Regions from separate parts of the Bradyrhizobium sp. LeoB3 genome, predicted to be linked through region 2. Evidence: predicted binding sites of a transcription regulator. Region 2 holds the regulator's gene; the other holds the start of a gene.
What was found. The regulator PhoB, encoded in region 2, activates phosphate uptake and scavenging genes when phosphate is short. The targets are predictions, from matches to a motif close to TGTCATNNANCTGTCAT.
Positions count from the first base shown of each region.

Region 1: a site for PhoB is predicted at 4,257-4,273, ahead of ACZXDY_RS06685 (Orn/Lys/Arg family decarboxylase). Genes of this name have one in related genera too.

Region 1 covers NZ_JBVBEF010000005.1:50,101-57,466, forward strand. Annotated here, with positions in the region: gene ACZXDY_RS06660 (acyl-CoA desaturase) at 1-204, opposite strand, end outside; gene ACZXDY_RS06665 (PAS domain-containing protein) at 1,224-1,778, shown strand; gene ACZXDY_RS06670 (cupin domain-containing protein) at 1,842-2,285, shown strand; gene ACZXDY_RS06675 (COG4315 family predicted lipoprotein) at 2,399-2,788, opposite strand; gene ACZXDY_RS06680 (DJ-1/PfpI family protein) at 3,060-4,211, shown strand; gene ACZXDY_RS06685 (Orn/Lys/Arg family decarboxylase) at 4,316-6,673, shown strand; gene ACZXDY_RS06690 (N-acetyltransferase family protein) at 6,680-7,237, shown strand; gene ACZXDY_RS06695 (hypothetical protein) at 7,252-7,366, opposite strand, start outside.
Region 2 covers NZ_JBVBEF010000037.1:68,280-75,645, forward strand. Annotated here, with positions in the region: gene pstC (phosphate ABC transporter permease subunit PstC) at 177-1,166, shown strand; gene pstA (phosphate ABC transporter permease PstA) at 1,168-2,013, shown strand; gene pstB (phosphate ABC transporter ATP-binding protein PstB) at 2,010-2,831, shown strand; gene phoU (phosphate signaling complex protein PhoU) at 2,843-3,559, shown strand; gene phoB (phosphate regulon transcriptional regulator PhoB) at 3,676-4,383, shown strand; gene ACZXDY_RS23160 (GcrA family cell cycle regulator) at 4,504-5,019, opposite strand; gene ACZXDY_RS23165 (acetylornithine transaminase) at 5,517-6,725, shown strand; gene argF (ornithine carbamoyltransferase) at 6,725-7,366, shown strand, end outside.

The sequences.
Region 1 (7,366 bases), on a different contig from region 2:
CAAAGGCTCAAACCAGGTGATGCCGTGGACCGAGAACCACCATACGCCTGCGATGCTGCCCGCCGCCACCAGGACGAGACTGAGGATCGACAGGACCTGCAGCAGCTCGATGCGCAGAACGGGCCCCCTGGGCGTGCGGCCAATCACAATCGTGGGCGGCCACCGGCGCTCAGCGGCAGGATATATCTCCGATGTGTCCATCATTTGAGTGTTCGCATGAAGCGCGCTCGGTGTCACGCTGCTTTGTGTCGCGCTGTGCTCTCGACGACTTGTCGCAGGTTCCGGGTGCGCTACAGCTTCTTAGAATAACTTCAACTTGACGCGTGGCACTTCAAGCCACCGAATCGTTCAATTCCCCACCTTGGCTATCGAAGATGGCAGATTTCGTTCAACGGAACGCCCGCCACGTTAGCGTGCCCACACCCAGCTCTCCACAATCTGCGGCTCGTAGATTGTCTAGATCGGCATCTGGCCGCACTGCACCGCGTCCTGTTGGTTCTCCAGAACAAACTCGACGGCCTTCGAGATGTCGCTCACAGCTCGTCTTCGTCTCGGAGGTTATAGATCCGCTTGGAACGGCGCTCCAATTCGTCGTACGAACAGACGTGTCGTTGCTGGGTTGTGTGGAGGCACTCACGTTCCCAACTGTGTGCGCCTGCCCCCTGAAGCGCCGCACCGACAACGGCGCAGTACCCGGTACGTCCGGAACGGGGCGAAGGTCATCTGGGCGTTCCCGAGATCGGTTCCCGCCAAGAAGGCGTTCTGGAAAACGGCGGTCCAAACCGGAAACGGAGCCAGGATCGAAGCCAGAAAGTCAGGGAAAAATCAAGCAGATAACGCCTGCTAAAGGCATTGAGGGCGAGCCCTGAGAAGGCCCGCCCTCTGCTGCTGTCGGTCTTGTCGCGCCCAGAGGGAACGGGAGCACATCCCACCCCTCCCCGCCCGATGACCTGATTGTTCGACGCCACCTGTGTACCAACCCGCCGGCCCCTGGAGAACGGCCGGCAAGAACGGGAATGAGCGGACAGTAGAGGGGCATGCGGGCGGCGCCAAGCTCATAGTTAACTTAACGTTAACGCCGCAAAGCTGCCGGAAAGCTTGCGAAAACGTGGCCGCGGCATGGACGCTGCAAAAGTTCCCCTGCACTACTGAGAATGAATGCGCTTGCGCAAAAACCGGGACAGATGTGTCCCGGCGCAGCGAGCGCGAGGCAAGGTTCTTGAATGAAGCATCCGGGAAGCCGCGAATTCTTCGCTTGTTGGGACAAGACGCGTGGCAACGCGCGCGCGCCTGATCGCTGCGACCTCGATCCCGAGGCCGTTCGCGAGCGGCTCGGCGACATTTTTGTGCTGTCCTACGAGCATGAGGCGGGCTTTCCCTTTCGCGTCGCCGGCACGCGCGTCTGCGCGCTGCTCGGCCGCGACCTCAAGGACAAGAGCTTTTCGGAGCTGTTCACCGGTGAGAGCCGCCGCCAGGTCGAGGATGTCGTCGCCTTTGTCGCCGAGGAGATGCTGCCCGCCGTCGCCGGCGTCACGGCTTCGAGCCAGGCCGGCACGCCGGCGCATCTCGAATTGCTGCTCCTTCCCTTCAACAACCGCGCGCACGTGCCGGTGAGCCTCACCGGACTGCTGGCACCATTCGAGACCGTTGCGACCACGCTCTCCGATTTCACATTGACCTCGTGGCGCTATCTGCACCCGCCGGAAAGATTTGTGCCGCGCGCGCTGCGAAAGCTCGCGATCGCGCGCGGATTCATGGTCTATGAGGGACTGCGGTAACCGCTGACGCGGCTGCGCGATCCGGCTATCATCCCTTTGGTTCAACGAAACCGGAGGAACGCCATGGACGCTGCTACGCCGCAGGCGCATCAGACTGCCGACACGCATTCCCATCTCGTGCGCCCGCAGGAAATGGACTGGCAAAAGACCCGTTTCCCTGGCTGCGAGGCCAAGACGCTGCTGTTCGACCGCAAGACCGGCTTGATGACGGCCTTGATGCGCTTTGCGCCAGGTACGGTGCTGCCCGACCACGAGCACGTCAATATCGAGCAGACCTATGTCATCGAGGGTTCGCTGGTCGACAAGGAAGGCCCGGCGCAGGGCATTGCCGCGAAAGCGGGCGAGTTCATCTGGCGTGAGGCCGGCAGCCGCCACGTCGCCTGGTGCCCCGAAGGCGGATTGATCCTCGCGATCTTCCAGGTGCCGAACAAGTTCTTCGAGGCCGACGGCCGCGTCGTCGACGCGGCTGGTGCGGACTGGGACGAGGCGTGGGGACACACGAAATAACGGCCCGCCGACTTCTTTGCATCCCCGCGCGAGGCAGGTGTGCAAGCCAACTAGCGTGAACGGCGGATCATGCTGCGCTGATCCGCCTCTCGCATTATTGCGAGCTCAGCTCATCACGGCTGCGCAAGATGCCAGGCGCCGTTGAGGAAGCCGTCGCCGGTGATGTCGCCGGGCTTCTGATCCTTGGCGAAGGTGTAAAGCGGCTTGCCCTTGTAGGCCCACTGCTTGGAGCCATCATCACGGGTGATGATGGTGTAGCCCTCGCCCGCCTTGTCGCTCGCCTCAGCCTTCAGCACCGGCCAGTTTGTCGCGCAAGGACCATTGCAGGCAGACTTGCCGTCAGTGTCCTTGTCAAAGGTATAGAGAGTCATGCCCTTCGCATCCGTCAGCACACTTCCCTTCGCGGTGGTTCCGGTCTTGGTCGGCGGTGCGGCAAACGCCACGGAGACCGTCGCCAGGGAAATGGCGGTGGCGAGTGCGAAACCAATCGATGGGTTCTTCATGATAGCTCCTGTAAGGAAATAGCTTGCATGAGTAGGACATACGGAGGCGCGTTCTATTCCGCCGGAGAGCACGAGGAATTTTTTCGCTACGTCTGCTTGACGAGGGGAATAATTCGGCAAGTGGCTTTCGACGAAATTCACCGATCCGCCCCTGTCCATTCATTGCCCCCTGTGTCGGTTTTTGCCGGATTTGCGTCATTTCGGAGCGCGGCGTGAGCGAGTAAGTTGCGCGGAGGGGGCGAGGTGACGAATTCGTTGAGCGACGTAAGCAATGAACTGGCGGCTTTTCGCGTGGGGCGGTGTTGCCGCCGCCGCGCTTTTCTTGACCATTGGTGGTGGCTGGCTTCTGACGCTGCCCTCGCGAGCTGCGTCTGCAAACGCGCCGCCGATCGCAAGCCAGGAGGGTGATGCGACCATCGCGGCGTTGAAGCCGCCGAAGCGGCAGCGACCGCTGATCGCGATCGTCGGCATCAATGAGCAGACCGAAACCACCGACTATCTGATGCCCTATGGCATCCTCAAGCGCGCCGACGTCGCCGACGTGGTGACGCTTGCGACGAGACCCGGACCGGTGACGCTGTTTCCGGTGCTGAAGGTCGAGCCGGATGCCACCATCGCAGCGTTCGATGCCGAGCACCCTGATGGCGCCGACTATGTCATCGTCCCCGCCATGAGCCGTGACGACGATCCGGTCGTCGTGCAATGGATCAGGCAACAGGCGCAAAAGGGCGCGATCGTCATCGGTGTCTGCGTCGGCACCATGGTGGTCGCCAGTACTGGACTGCTCGACGGCAAGCGCGCGACGACGCATTGGTACTCCCTGAAAGACCTGCGCGAGAAGCATCCGACGATCCATTACATCAGGGACCGCAGGATCGTGGTCGACCAAAGCGTTGCGACCACAACGGGGATCACAGCTTCGATGCCGATGTCGCTCACGCTGGTCGAAGCGATCGCCGGCCGCGAGAAGGCAGAAGCCGTTGCCCGCGACATCGGCCTGCCCCATTGGGATGCCCGCCACGACAGCGGCGCGTTCCAGTTCACACGACCGTTCGCGCTCACGGCGATCGGGAACACGCTCGCGTTCTGGAACAAGGAGCAGCTCGGCATCGCGCTTGCGCCCGGCATCGACGAAGTCTCGCTCGCGCTCGCCGCCGACGCCTGGTCGCGGACCTATCGTTCGCGCACCGTGACCTTTGCCGCGACGGCGGAGGCGCAGCCAAGCCGCAACGGCCTGCGCATCCTGCCCGATCAGGTCGCGGCCCAGTGGCCCGCCGAGCGATTGCTGCAACCGGTCGGATCACTGGCGCCGGCGCAGGCGCTGGACCAGACCTTGCTGCGGATCGAAGCACGCTATGGCGATCGCACGGCCGATTTCGTCGCCATGCAGCTCGAATATCCGAGGCAACGCGCACCGGATTGAAGCGGCGTCGGCTCGCCACCAACAATTTTCCCCCGCGGGCGCCACCGTCATCTGCCTGTCACGAAATGTGCCGACTTCTCGCTCGGATCATTTCGAGGACACCGATGGACTATTTCCGACGCTTCACCTTCCTGTTCGCGGCGCCCGTATTCGATCCGGAGGATCTCGAGGGCATCCGCTTCAACCAGATCATCGACGAGATCCAGCGCTCCGGCTTCGAGGTCGTGCGCGCCCGCAAGCTCGAGGATGCCGAGATCGCGGTGCAGACCGACGCGGCGATCGGCTGCATGGTGGTGGACTGGGGCAAGAAGGGGCTGGAGGGCAAGACCGCATCGCTGATCAATTTGATGCGGCGGCGCGGCCTCGACTTCCCGATCATCCTCCTGATCCGCCGCAAGCGGTTCGAGGACCTGCCGGTCGAGGTGCTCGACTTCATCGACGGCTACGTGTTCCTGTCCGAGGAAACGCCGCCGTTCATTGCCAAGAATTTGATCAGCCGCCTCAAGCAATATGCCGAGACGCTGAAGACGCCGTTCTTCGGCGCGCTGGTCGACTATGCCGAAGAGGGCAACCAGCTCTGGACCTGCCCCGGCCACAATGGCGGCGTGTTCTACAGCCGCAGCCCGATCGGACGCGTGTTCGTCGAACATCTCGGCGAAGCCGTGTTCCGCGACGACCTCGACAATTCCGTGCTCGACCTCGGCGACCTCCTGACCCATGAGGGCCCGGCACTGCGGGCGCAGAAGGAAGCCGCCAGGATCTTCGGCGCGGAGAAGACCTATTTCGTGCTCAACGGCACCTCCACCTCCAACAAGGTCGCACTCGGCTCGCTGGTTACTGACGGCGACCTCGTGCTGTTCGACCGCAACAATCACAAGGCCGCCCACCATGGCGCGCTGCTGCTCGGCGGCGGCATCCCGGTCTATGTGCCGACCGTTCGCAACGCCTGGGGCCTGATCGGGCCGATGCGCTGGGACATGCTCGACGAGACATCGCTGCGCGAGCGCATCCGCAACCATCCGCTGGTCAAGGACAAGGAGGCCTGGAAGCGGCCCCGTCCCTTCCGCGTCGCCGTGGTCGAGCAGTGCACCTATGACGGCACCATTCATAGTGCGGAAATGATCCTCAAGCGCATCGGTCATCTCTGCGACTACATCCTGTTCGACGAAGCCTGGGCCGGCTTCATGAAGTTCCATCCGATCTATGCCGGCCGCTTCGCGATGGGCCTTGCCGACCTCGGCCCCGAGGCGCCCGGCATCATCGCCACGCAATCGACCCACAAGCAGCTCGCCAGCTTCTCGCAGGCTTCGCAGATCCATGTCCGCGACCGCCACATCAAGCGCCAGAAGCGCCGGGTCGAGCACCGGCGTTTCAACGAGAGCTTCATGCAGCACGCCTCGACCTCGCCATTCTATCCGCTGTTCGCCTCGCTCGACGTCGGCGCGCAGATGATGAAGGGCCGCTCCGGCGAGGTGCTGTGGGACGACACGATCCGGCTCGGCATCGAGCTGCGCAAGAAAATCCGCGCCACCCGCCGCGAGTTCGAGGAGAACGAGGCGCGTCCCGAGCGGCGCTGGTTCTTCGAGCCGTTCGTGCCGGATCGCGTGATGATCCCGGACGTCGCGCGCGAAGGCGGGGCGCACAATGTCGCCTGGGAAACCATCTCTACCGACCAGCTCGCGACCAACCCTGCGTTCTGGCAGCTCAAGCCCGGCGATAGCTGGCATGGCTTCCCGGAGATGACGGCGGGCTTTGCCATGACCGACCCGAACAAGCTGACGCTGCTCACGCCGGGATTCGATCATGCCACGGGTGCGTGTGCCGAACACGGCATCCCCGCCCCGGTGGTAGCGCAATATCTGCGGGAGAACCGCATCGTCGCCGAGAAGAACGACCTCAACTCCCTGCTCTTCCTGCTCACCCCCGGCGTCGAGGCGAGCAAGGCGGGGACGCTGATCTCCGGGCTCGTCGCCTTCAAGAAACTGCATGACGACAATGCGCTGCTCGAAGACGTGATCCCCGAATTCTTCCGCCGCCGGCCTGCCCGCTATGCCGGTGTCCGCCTGCGCGACCTCTGCGGCGACATGCACCGCTTCTTCCGCGCGGCCGATGTGAGCGCGCTGCAGCGCAAGCAATTCCTGCCCGAGCATTTGCCCGAGATCGCGATGTCGCCGCGCGAAGCGTCACGCTACCTCGTGCGCAACGACGTCGATTATCTCCCGATTGGCGAAATTTCGGGCCGCATCGCCGCGACGCCGTTCGTGGTCTACCCGCCCGGCATCGCCACCATCGTGCCCGGTGAACGGCTGTCGGAACAGACGCGGCCGATGATCGATTACCTCAAGATGTTCGAGGCATCGTTCAATGCGTTCCCGGGCTTCGAGGTCGAGATCCAGGGCGTCTACAAGGAAATCGACGATGCGGGCCGCGTGCGCCTGTTCACCTACGTGATTTCCGAGTGACGGCCGATGAACGAAGAGCGGATCATCGTCAGGGCCTCGCGCGAGGCCGATGTCGAAGCCATGCTATCGATCTACCGCCGCCACATAAGGCGCGGCGTCGACGACAGCGTCGAGGACAGCGGAGTGCCGGAGCCGGATGATTTCCGCGACCGGCGCAAGAATTTCCGCAACCATCGCCTGCCCCATCTGGTCGCGACTCGTGACGGCGAGGTGGTCGGCTACGCCTATGTGGTGCTGTTTCGGAAGCGGCCGGCCTATCGCTATGCGGTAAAGCATTCGATCTATGTCCGTCACGACCAGGTCGGCCGCGGCATCGGGCGCCTGCTGCTCGGCGAATTGATCGACGCGTGCGCGGCGGCCGGCTTTCGCCAGATGATCGGCTATATCGACAGCGACAACGCCGCATCGCTGGCGCTGCATCAGCGTTTCGGCTTCGCCCGCGCCGGCCTGTTGCCGGGCGTCGCCTATCGCTTCGGCCGCTGGGCCGACACCGTGATGGTGCAGCGCTCGCTCGGCCCCGGCACCACCGAGCCGCCGCCACCAGCCCCGCTGTCGCGACGCTAAGCTGCGACGGCCGGCTATGTCGGCCGCCAGCGCACGGGGAAGCTCCGCGCCACCGCGAGCGCCGAGCGCTCGTTGGCCTCGAGCGCGATCTTCTGCGCCAGCATGACGTCGCCGGCCACCAGCGTATCC
Region 2 (7,366 bases):
TGTCCTCTGCGGGCGCGACAAAGTCGAGAAACCGGAATCCATCGCTTCGCAACCGAAGCTGTGGATTCCGGGTCTACGCCCGACGGGGTGCATCCTGCGACGATGCGGGAAAACGTTCAGGACGGGTCGCGCAGTAAGTTGCGATCGAGTAAACACAGGGGATTGGCGTGGCAGACATGGCCGTTCAAAGCGACGTAATGGCAGCCTCCGGACCTTACGATCGTGCCAGGGCCCTCAGCGCCTTCAAACTCGGTGACATCACCTTCTACTGGATCACCCGCGCCTGCGCGATTTCGGTGCTCCTGATCCTAGGCGGTATCATCCTTTCGCTGATCGCCGGCGCCTGGCCGGCAATGAAGGAATACGGCTTCTCGTTCCTGTGGACCCAGCGCTGGGCGCCTTCGGCAGACCCGCCGGTGCTCGGCGCGCTCGGGCCGATCTACGGCACGCTGATCACCTCTGTCATCGCGATGATGATTGCCATTCCAGTTGGCATCGGCATTGCGATCTTCCTCACCGAGCTCTGCCCACAATGGCTGCGCCGCCCGATCGGCATCGCGATCGAACTGCTCGCCGGCATCCCCTCGATCATTTACGGAATGTGGGGCTTCTTCGTGCTGGGCCCGTTCCTCGCCAACACCTTCCAGCCGTTCATGATCCGCGTGTTCGACGGCGTGCCGGTGCTGGGTGCGATATTCGCAGGCCCGCCATCCTATCTCAGCCTGTTTAACGCCGCGCTGATCCTGGCGATCATGGTGCTGCCCTTCATCACGGCGATCTCGGTCGACGTGTTCAAGACGGTGCCGCCGGTCCTGAAGGAGGCGGCCTACGGGGTCGGCTGCACCACCTGGGAAGTCGTCCGCAACGTCGTGATCCCCTACACCCGCGTCGGCGTCATCGGCGGCATCATGCTGGCGCTCGGCCGCGCCCTCGGCGAGACCATGGCAGTGACCTTCATCATCGGCAATTCGTTCCGCATCTCCTCCTCGATCTTCGCGCCGGGCACGACGATCTCGGCGGCGATCGCCAGCGAATTCGCCGAGAGTGACGGATTGCACCAGTCGGGTCTGATCCTGCTCGGCCTCTTGCTGTTCGTGCTGACATTCATTGTTCTCGCCTGCGCGCGACTGATGCTGATGCGTCTGGAAAGGAAGGCGGGGAACTGACATGAACCCGATTTACAAAGCACGCCGCCGCAACGACATCATCATCCGCGGGCTTTGCATCGCCGCCGCCGCGTTTGGGGTGACCTGGCTGGCGCTGATCCTGTTCACGTTGTTCTACAACGGTCTCGCCGGCCTCAGCCTCGACGTCTTCACCAAGAACACGCCGCCGCCCGGCTCCACCGATGGCGGTCTGTTGAACGCGATTGTCGGCTCGGTGATCATGACCGTGATCGGCGTCGGCATCGGTGCGCCGCTCGGCCTGTTCGCGGGCACCTATCTGGCCGAATACGGCAAGCATGACCGGCTCACCTCGGTGATCCGCTTCATCAACGACATCCTCTTGAGCGCGCCGTCGATCATCATCGGCCTGTTCATCTATGGCGCGGTTGTCGTGCCGATGGGCGGCTTCTCCGCGCTGGCCGGCTGCCTGGCGCTGGCGGTGATCGTCATCCCGGTTGTGCTCCGCACCACCGAGGACATGCTGCTGCTCGTCCCCAACCCGCTGCGGGAGGCGGCCTCCGCGCTTGGCCTTCCGCGCTCGCTGGTGATCAAGCGGATCGCCTATCGCGCGGCGCGCTCCGGCCTGATCACGGGCGTGCTGCTGGCGACCGCCCGCGTCGCCGGTGAGACCGCCCCGCTGTTGTTCACCGCGCTGTCCAATCAGTTCTTCAGCCTGAACCTGACCAAGACGATGGCGAACCTGCCGGTGACCATCAACAACTTCGTGCAGAGCCCCTACGCCTATTGGAAGGAGCTCGCCTGGAGCGGGGCCTTGCTTATCACCTTGACCGTGCTCGCGCTCAACATCGGCGCGCGCATCCTCGGCGCCGAAAGGAGCGCAAAATGACCGATCTGTCCGTATCGACGACCAGCCCGAGCGCGGCCATTCCCCAGAAGTCGCTGCCGGAAGCGGCGCCAAAGGTGACTGCACGCAGCCTCAACTTCTATTACGGCGAGCACCATGCGTTGAAGAACATCAACCTGACGCTCGGCACCAACCGCGTCACCGCCTTTATCGGCCCGTCCGGCTGCGGCAAGTCGACCCTGCTCCGGATCTTCAACCGGATGTACGACCTGTATCCCGGCCAGCGCGCCACCGGCCAGTTGATGCTGGACCAGACCAACATCCTCGACCCCAAGCTCGACCTCAACCTGCTGCGGGCGCGGATCGGAATGGTGTTCCAGAAGCCGACGCCGTTCCCGATGACGATCTATGAGAACATCGCCTTCGGCATCCGCCTTTACGAGAAGATCTCGAAATCTGAAATGGACGGCCGCGTCGAGAAAGCGCTGCGCGGCGGCGCGCTGTGGAACGAGGTCAAGGACAAGCTCAACGCCTCCGGCCTGAGCCTCTCCGGCGGCCAGCAGCAGCGCCTCTGCATCGCCCGCACGGTTGCGGTGCGGCCCGAAGTTATCCTGTTCGACGAGCCCTGCTCGGCGCTCGATCCGATCTCGACCGCCAAGGTCGAGGAATTGATCCAGGAATTGTCGGAGGACTACACGATCGCGATCGTCACGCATAACATGCAGCAGGCGGCGCGCGTCTCCGACAAGACCGCGTTCATGTATCTGGGCGAACTGATCGAGTTCGACGACACCAGCAAGATCTTCACCTCGCCGAGCGATCGACGTACCCAAGACTACATCACCGGCCGGTTTGGTTGAGGAGGGACATCATGGCTTCTGAACATACCGCCAAGGCATTCGACAGCGATCTTCAGGAACTGACCCGTCTGGTCGCAGAGATGGGCGGGCTGGTCGAACGGATGATCACCGAATCCGTCGATGCGCTGATCCGCCGCGACGTCGCGCTCGGCAAGCGTGTCGTCGCTTCCGACATCGAAATCGACAGCCTGCAGCGCGTGATCGAGGAGCGCGCCGTGCTGACGATCGCCCGCCGCCAGCCGATGGCTGTCGACCTGCGCGAGATCGTCGGCGCGATGCGGGTGGCGACCGACCTCGAGCGGATCGGCGACCTCGCCAAGAACATGGGCAAGCGCGTCGCCGCGCTGGAGAACGACTTCCAGCCGCTGAAGCTGATCCGCGGCCTGGAGCACATGACCGACCTCGTGCTGTCGCAGGTCAAGTCCGTGCTCGACGCCTATGCCGCGCACGATCTGCCGGCGGCGATGAACGTCTGGAAGAGCGACGAGGAGGTGGACGCGATCTGCACCTCGCTGTTCCGCGAGCTCCTCACCTACATGATGGAAGATCCGCGCAACATCTCGTTCTGCATCCACCTGATGTTCTGCGCCAAGAACATCGAGCGGATCGGCGACCACGCCACCAACATCGCGGAAACGGTCTTCTACATGATCGAGGGTCAGCAGATCACCGACAAGCGGCCGAAGGGGGATATGACGACGTTCGCCACGACCGTTCCGGGCAACTAGAGCAACATCCGGAAAGTCGACGCCGGCTTTCCGCCAAGATCCTGCTCAAACATCAAAGGAAGAGTGGGATGACGATTCAAGCAGAGAGTCATCCCGCTATAGGAGAAGCCAAGCCGATGAGCGCACGCATTCTGGTGGTCGAAGACGAAGAAGCGCTGACGACGCTGTTGCGCTACAATCTCGATGCAGAAGGCTATGATGTCGAAACGGTCGCCCGTGGAGACGATGCGGACACAAGGCTCAAGGAACGTATTCCCGACCTTGTCGTGCTCGACTGGATGCTGCCGGGACTCTCCGGCATCGAGCTGTGCCGCCGTCTGCGGGCGCGGCCGGAGACCAAGCAGCTCCCGATCATCATGCTGACCGCGCGCGGCGAGGAAAGCGAGCGCGTGAGGGGGCTGGCGACCGGTGCCGACGACTACATCGTCAAGCCGTTCTCGGTGCCTGAACTGCTCGCGCGGGTGAAGGGCCTGTTGCGCCGGGCAAGCCCGGAGCGGCTCGCCACCGTGCTCACCTATGGCGACATCGAACTCGACCGCGAGAAGCGCCGCGTCGCGCGCTCGGGCCGCCCGATCGATCTCGGCCCGACCGAATATCGCCTGCTGGAGTTCTTCCTGGAGCATCCCGGCCGCGTGTTCAGCCGCGAGCAGCTGCTCGACAGCGTTTGGGGCCGCGACATCTATATCGACGAGCGCACCGTCGACGTTCACATCGGCCGCCTGCGCAAATTGCTCAATCCCGGCCGCGAGCAGGACCCGATCCGCACCGTCCGCGGCGCGGGCTACGCGCTCGATGATCGCTTCGCGAAGGCCGAGCAGTCGTAAACCGGCGACCTCAATCCGTAGCCCGGGTGCAGCGAAGCGTAGCCCGGGGAAATTTGGACCTGCCGATACAGCGTTCCCGGGTTGCGCTGCGCTCCACCCCGGCTACGATCTGTCGTCGGCTTACTTGCCTTGTGACGGCTTGACCGTCGGACGGCGGCGGTCAGCCGCCGGCTGGTAGGCGATGCGGGAGTGGTGCGCGCAATAGGGCAGGCCGGGAAGCGCCTTGCCGCCGCAGAAGAAGAATTCCGGGCTCGAGGGATCGCCGACCGGCCAGTGGCAGGTGGCCTCGTTCAATTCGAGCAGCGACAGCCGCTGGCTCATCGGCACCACATTGTCGTAGGCGATAGGGTCCGCTTCCACCTCCACCTCGAAGGCGTGGGCGAGCGCGGTGTTGCCGCGGGAGACCGGACGCGCCACGCGCATCATCGGCTGTGCCGGACGCGCCTTGCGCTGCCGCGGCGCGGCTGCAGCAGGACTCTTGGCGCGGCCCGAGAGGCCAAGCCGGTGCACCTTGCCGATCACCGCATTGCGGGTCACGTTGCCCAGTTCCGCAGCGATCTGGCTGGCCGAGAGGCCACCTTCCCAGAGCTTTTTCAACTGCTCGACGCGTTCGTCGGACCAGGTCAATACCGTCATCGCATCTTTCCCTTCGCGTTGCGCCGGCCGATCCTGGGACAGCGCTGCGATGCCTAATCTCAAAAATCCCTGCGGGCAGAATCCCTTAAGGCTCGCCGGGCACGAAAACCGCACCCGAACGTGTACGCCGCACACAAAGGACTCTAAGGGATCAAAACTGCCGCACGAGATGTCGTACCCGACAGGCCAAACGCTACAATATGGCGTGACTCTGGCGCAAGAGTCCGCGCCTATGCGTCCACATGTTCCGACATTTAGGGATTGCAATCGGGCTTTCCACCACACCGGAAAACTGCGGATTACCGGTACTTTGCCGCGCAGCCTGGCGGCTTCGTGGAGATTGACAGCACCTGCCGCGCGCATAGAATGCCTTTACGTGCCGCCCTGCAAAGGCGGCACGTTTTGTTTTCGCTGGATGAGCTTCAGCCGCGTGTCTGCATCGCTGCACGCCGCCGGGGCTTGTCTGAAAGGCTTGTCTGAACCCTTCAGTGATCGCCATGACCGACCGCGCCACGTCGCATCTGCTTCCCGTTTTTGCCAGGGCCGATCTCGGCTTCGAACGCGGCGAAGGCTGTTGGCTGATCTCGACCAAAGGCGAGCGTTATCTCGACTTCACCTCCGGCGTCGCGGTGAACGCGCTCGGCCATGCCCATCCGGATCTGGTGAAGGCGCTGCAGGAACAGGCGACGAAGCTCTGGCACATGTCGAACCTGTTCAAGAGCCCGGACGGCGAGAAGCTTGCCGCGCGGCTGTGCGAGCAGAGTTTTGCGGACTTCGTGTTCTTCTGCAATTCCGGCGCGGAAGCGATGGAGGGCGTGATCAAGGTCGTGCGTCACTATCACTTCTCGAAGGGGCATCCGGAGCGCTACCGCATCATCACCTTCGAAGGCGCCTTCCATGGCCGCACGCTCGCGACACTCGCAGCGACCGGCGCCGCTAAATATCTCGAGGGCTTCGGTCCGCCGATGGACGGCTTCGACCAGGTGCCGCATGGCGATATCGAAGCGGTGAAACGTGCGATCGGTCCAGAGACCGCAGGCATCCTGATCGAGCCGGTGCAGGGCGAAGGCGGCGTGCGCTCCGCGCCGCCGGCCTTCTTCAAGGCGCTGCGCCAGCTCTGCGACGAGCACGGCCTGCTGCTCGCCTTCGACGAGGTGCAGACCGGCATGGGCCGCACCGGCGATCTCTTCGCCTACAAGCGCATCGGGGTCACCCCTGATGTGATGTCGCTGGCGAAGGCGCTCGGCGGCGGCTTTCCGATCGGCGCCTTCCTTGCGACCGCGGAAGCTGCGTCCGGCATGACGCCGGGCTCGCATGGCTCGACCTTCGGCGGCAATCCGCTCGCGGTCGCGGCCGCCGGCGCCGTGCTCGATGTGATGCTGAAGCCCGGCTTCTTCGATCACGTGCAGAAGATGTCGCTCCTGCTCAAGCAGAAGCTCGCCTCCGCGGTTGACCGCTATCCGTCCATTCTCGCCGACGTGCGCGGCGAGGGGCTTCTGATAGGCGTGAAGGCCGTGGTGCCCTCGGGCGACCTCGTCAACGCCCTGCGCGAGCAGAAGCTACTCACAGTCGGCGCCGGCGATAATGTGGTGCGCTTCCTCGCGCCGCTGATCGTCAGCGAGGCCGAGATCGAGCACGCCATCGGTTGCCTGGAGCGCGCCTGCACCGCGCTCTCAACCGGACCTTCGAAGAAGGCAGCGGGATGATGAGCAAGGCGCCCCGTCACTTCCTCGACATCAACGAAATGTCGCTCAACGAGCTGCGCGCCATGCTGGCCGCCGGCGCCGCCATGAAGGCGAGACTGAAGGCGCATGAGAGGGCTACGAAGCCGCTCGAAGGCAAGACGCTGGCGATGATCTTCGAGCGTCCTTCGACCCGCACGCGAGTGTCGTTCGACGTCGGCATGCGCCAGCTTGGCGGTGAATCGATCATGCTCACCGGCGCCGAGATGCAGCTCGGCCGTGGCGAGACCATCGCCGATACGGCGCGCGTGCTGTCGCGCTATGTCGATGCGATCATGATCCGCATCCTCAACCACGATGCGCTGTTGGAGCTTGCCGCGCATGCCACCGTCCCCGTGATCAACGGGCTGACGCGCCGCTCGCATCCCTGCCAGGTGATGGCCGACCTGATGACGTTCGAGGAGCGTCGCGGTTCGATCGAGGGCAAGACCGTGGCCTGGACCGGTGACGACAACAACGTGCTGGCGTCATGGGCGCATGCCGCCGAGCGTTTCAAGTTCGCCCTCAATATCGCGACGCCGCCGCAGCTCGCGCCGAACAAGGCGATGCGCGACTGGATCAAGGCGACCCAGGCGCCGATCGTGCTCGGCAACGACCCCGAGGAG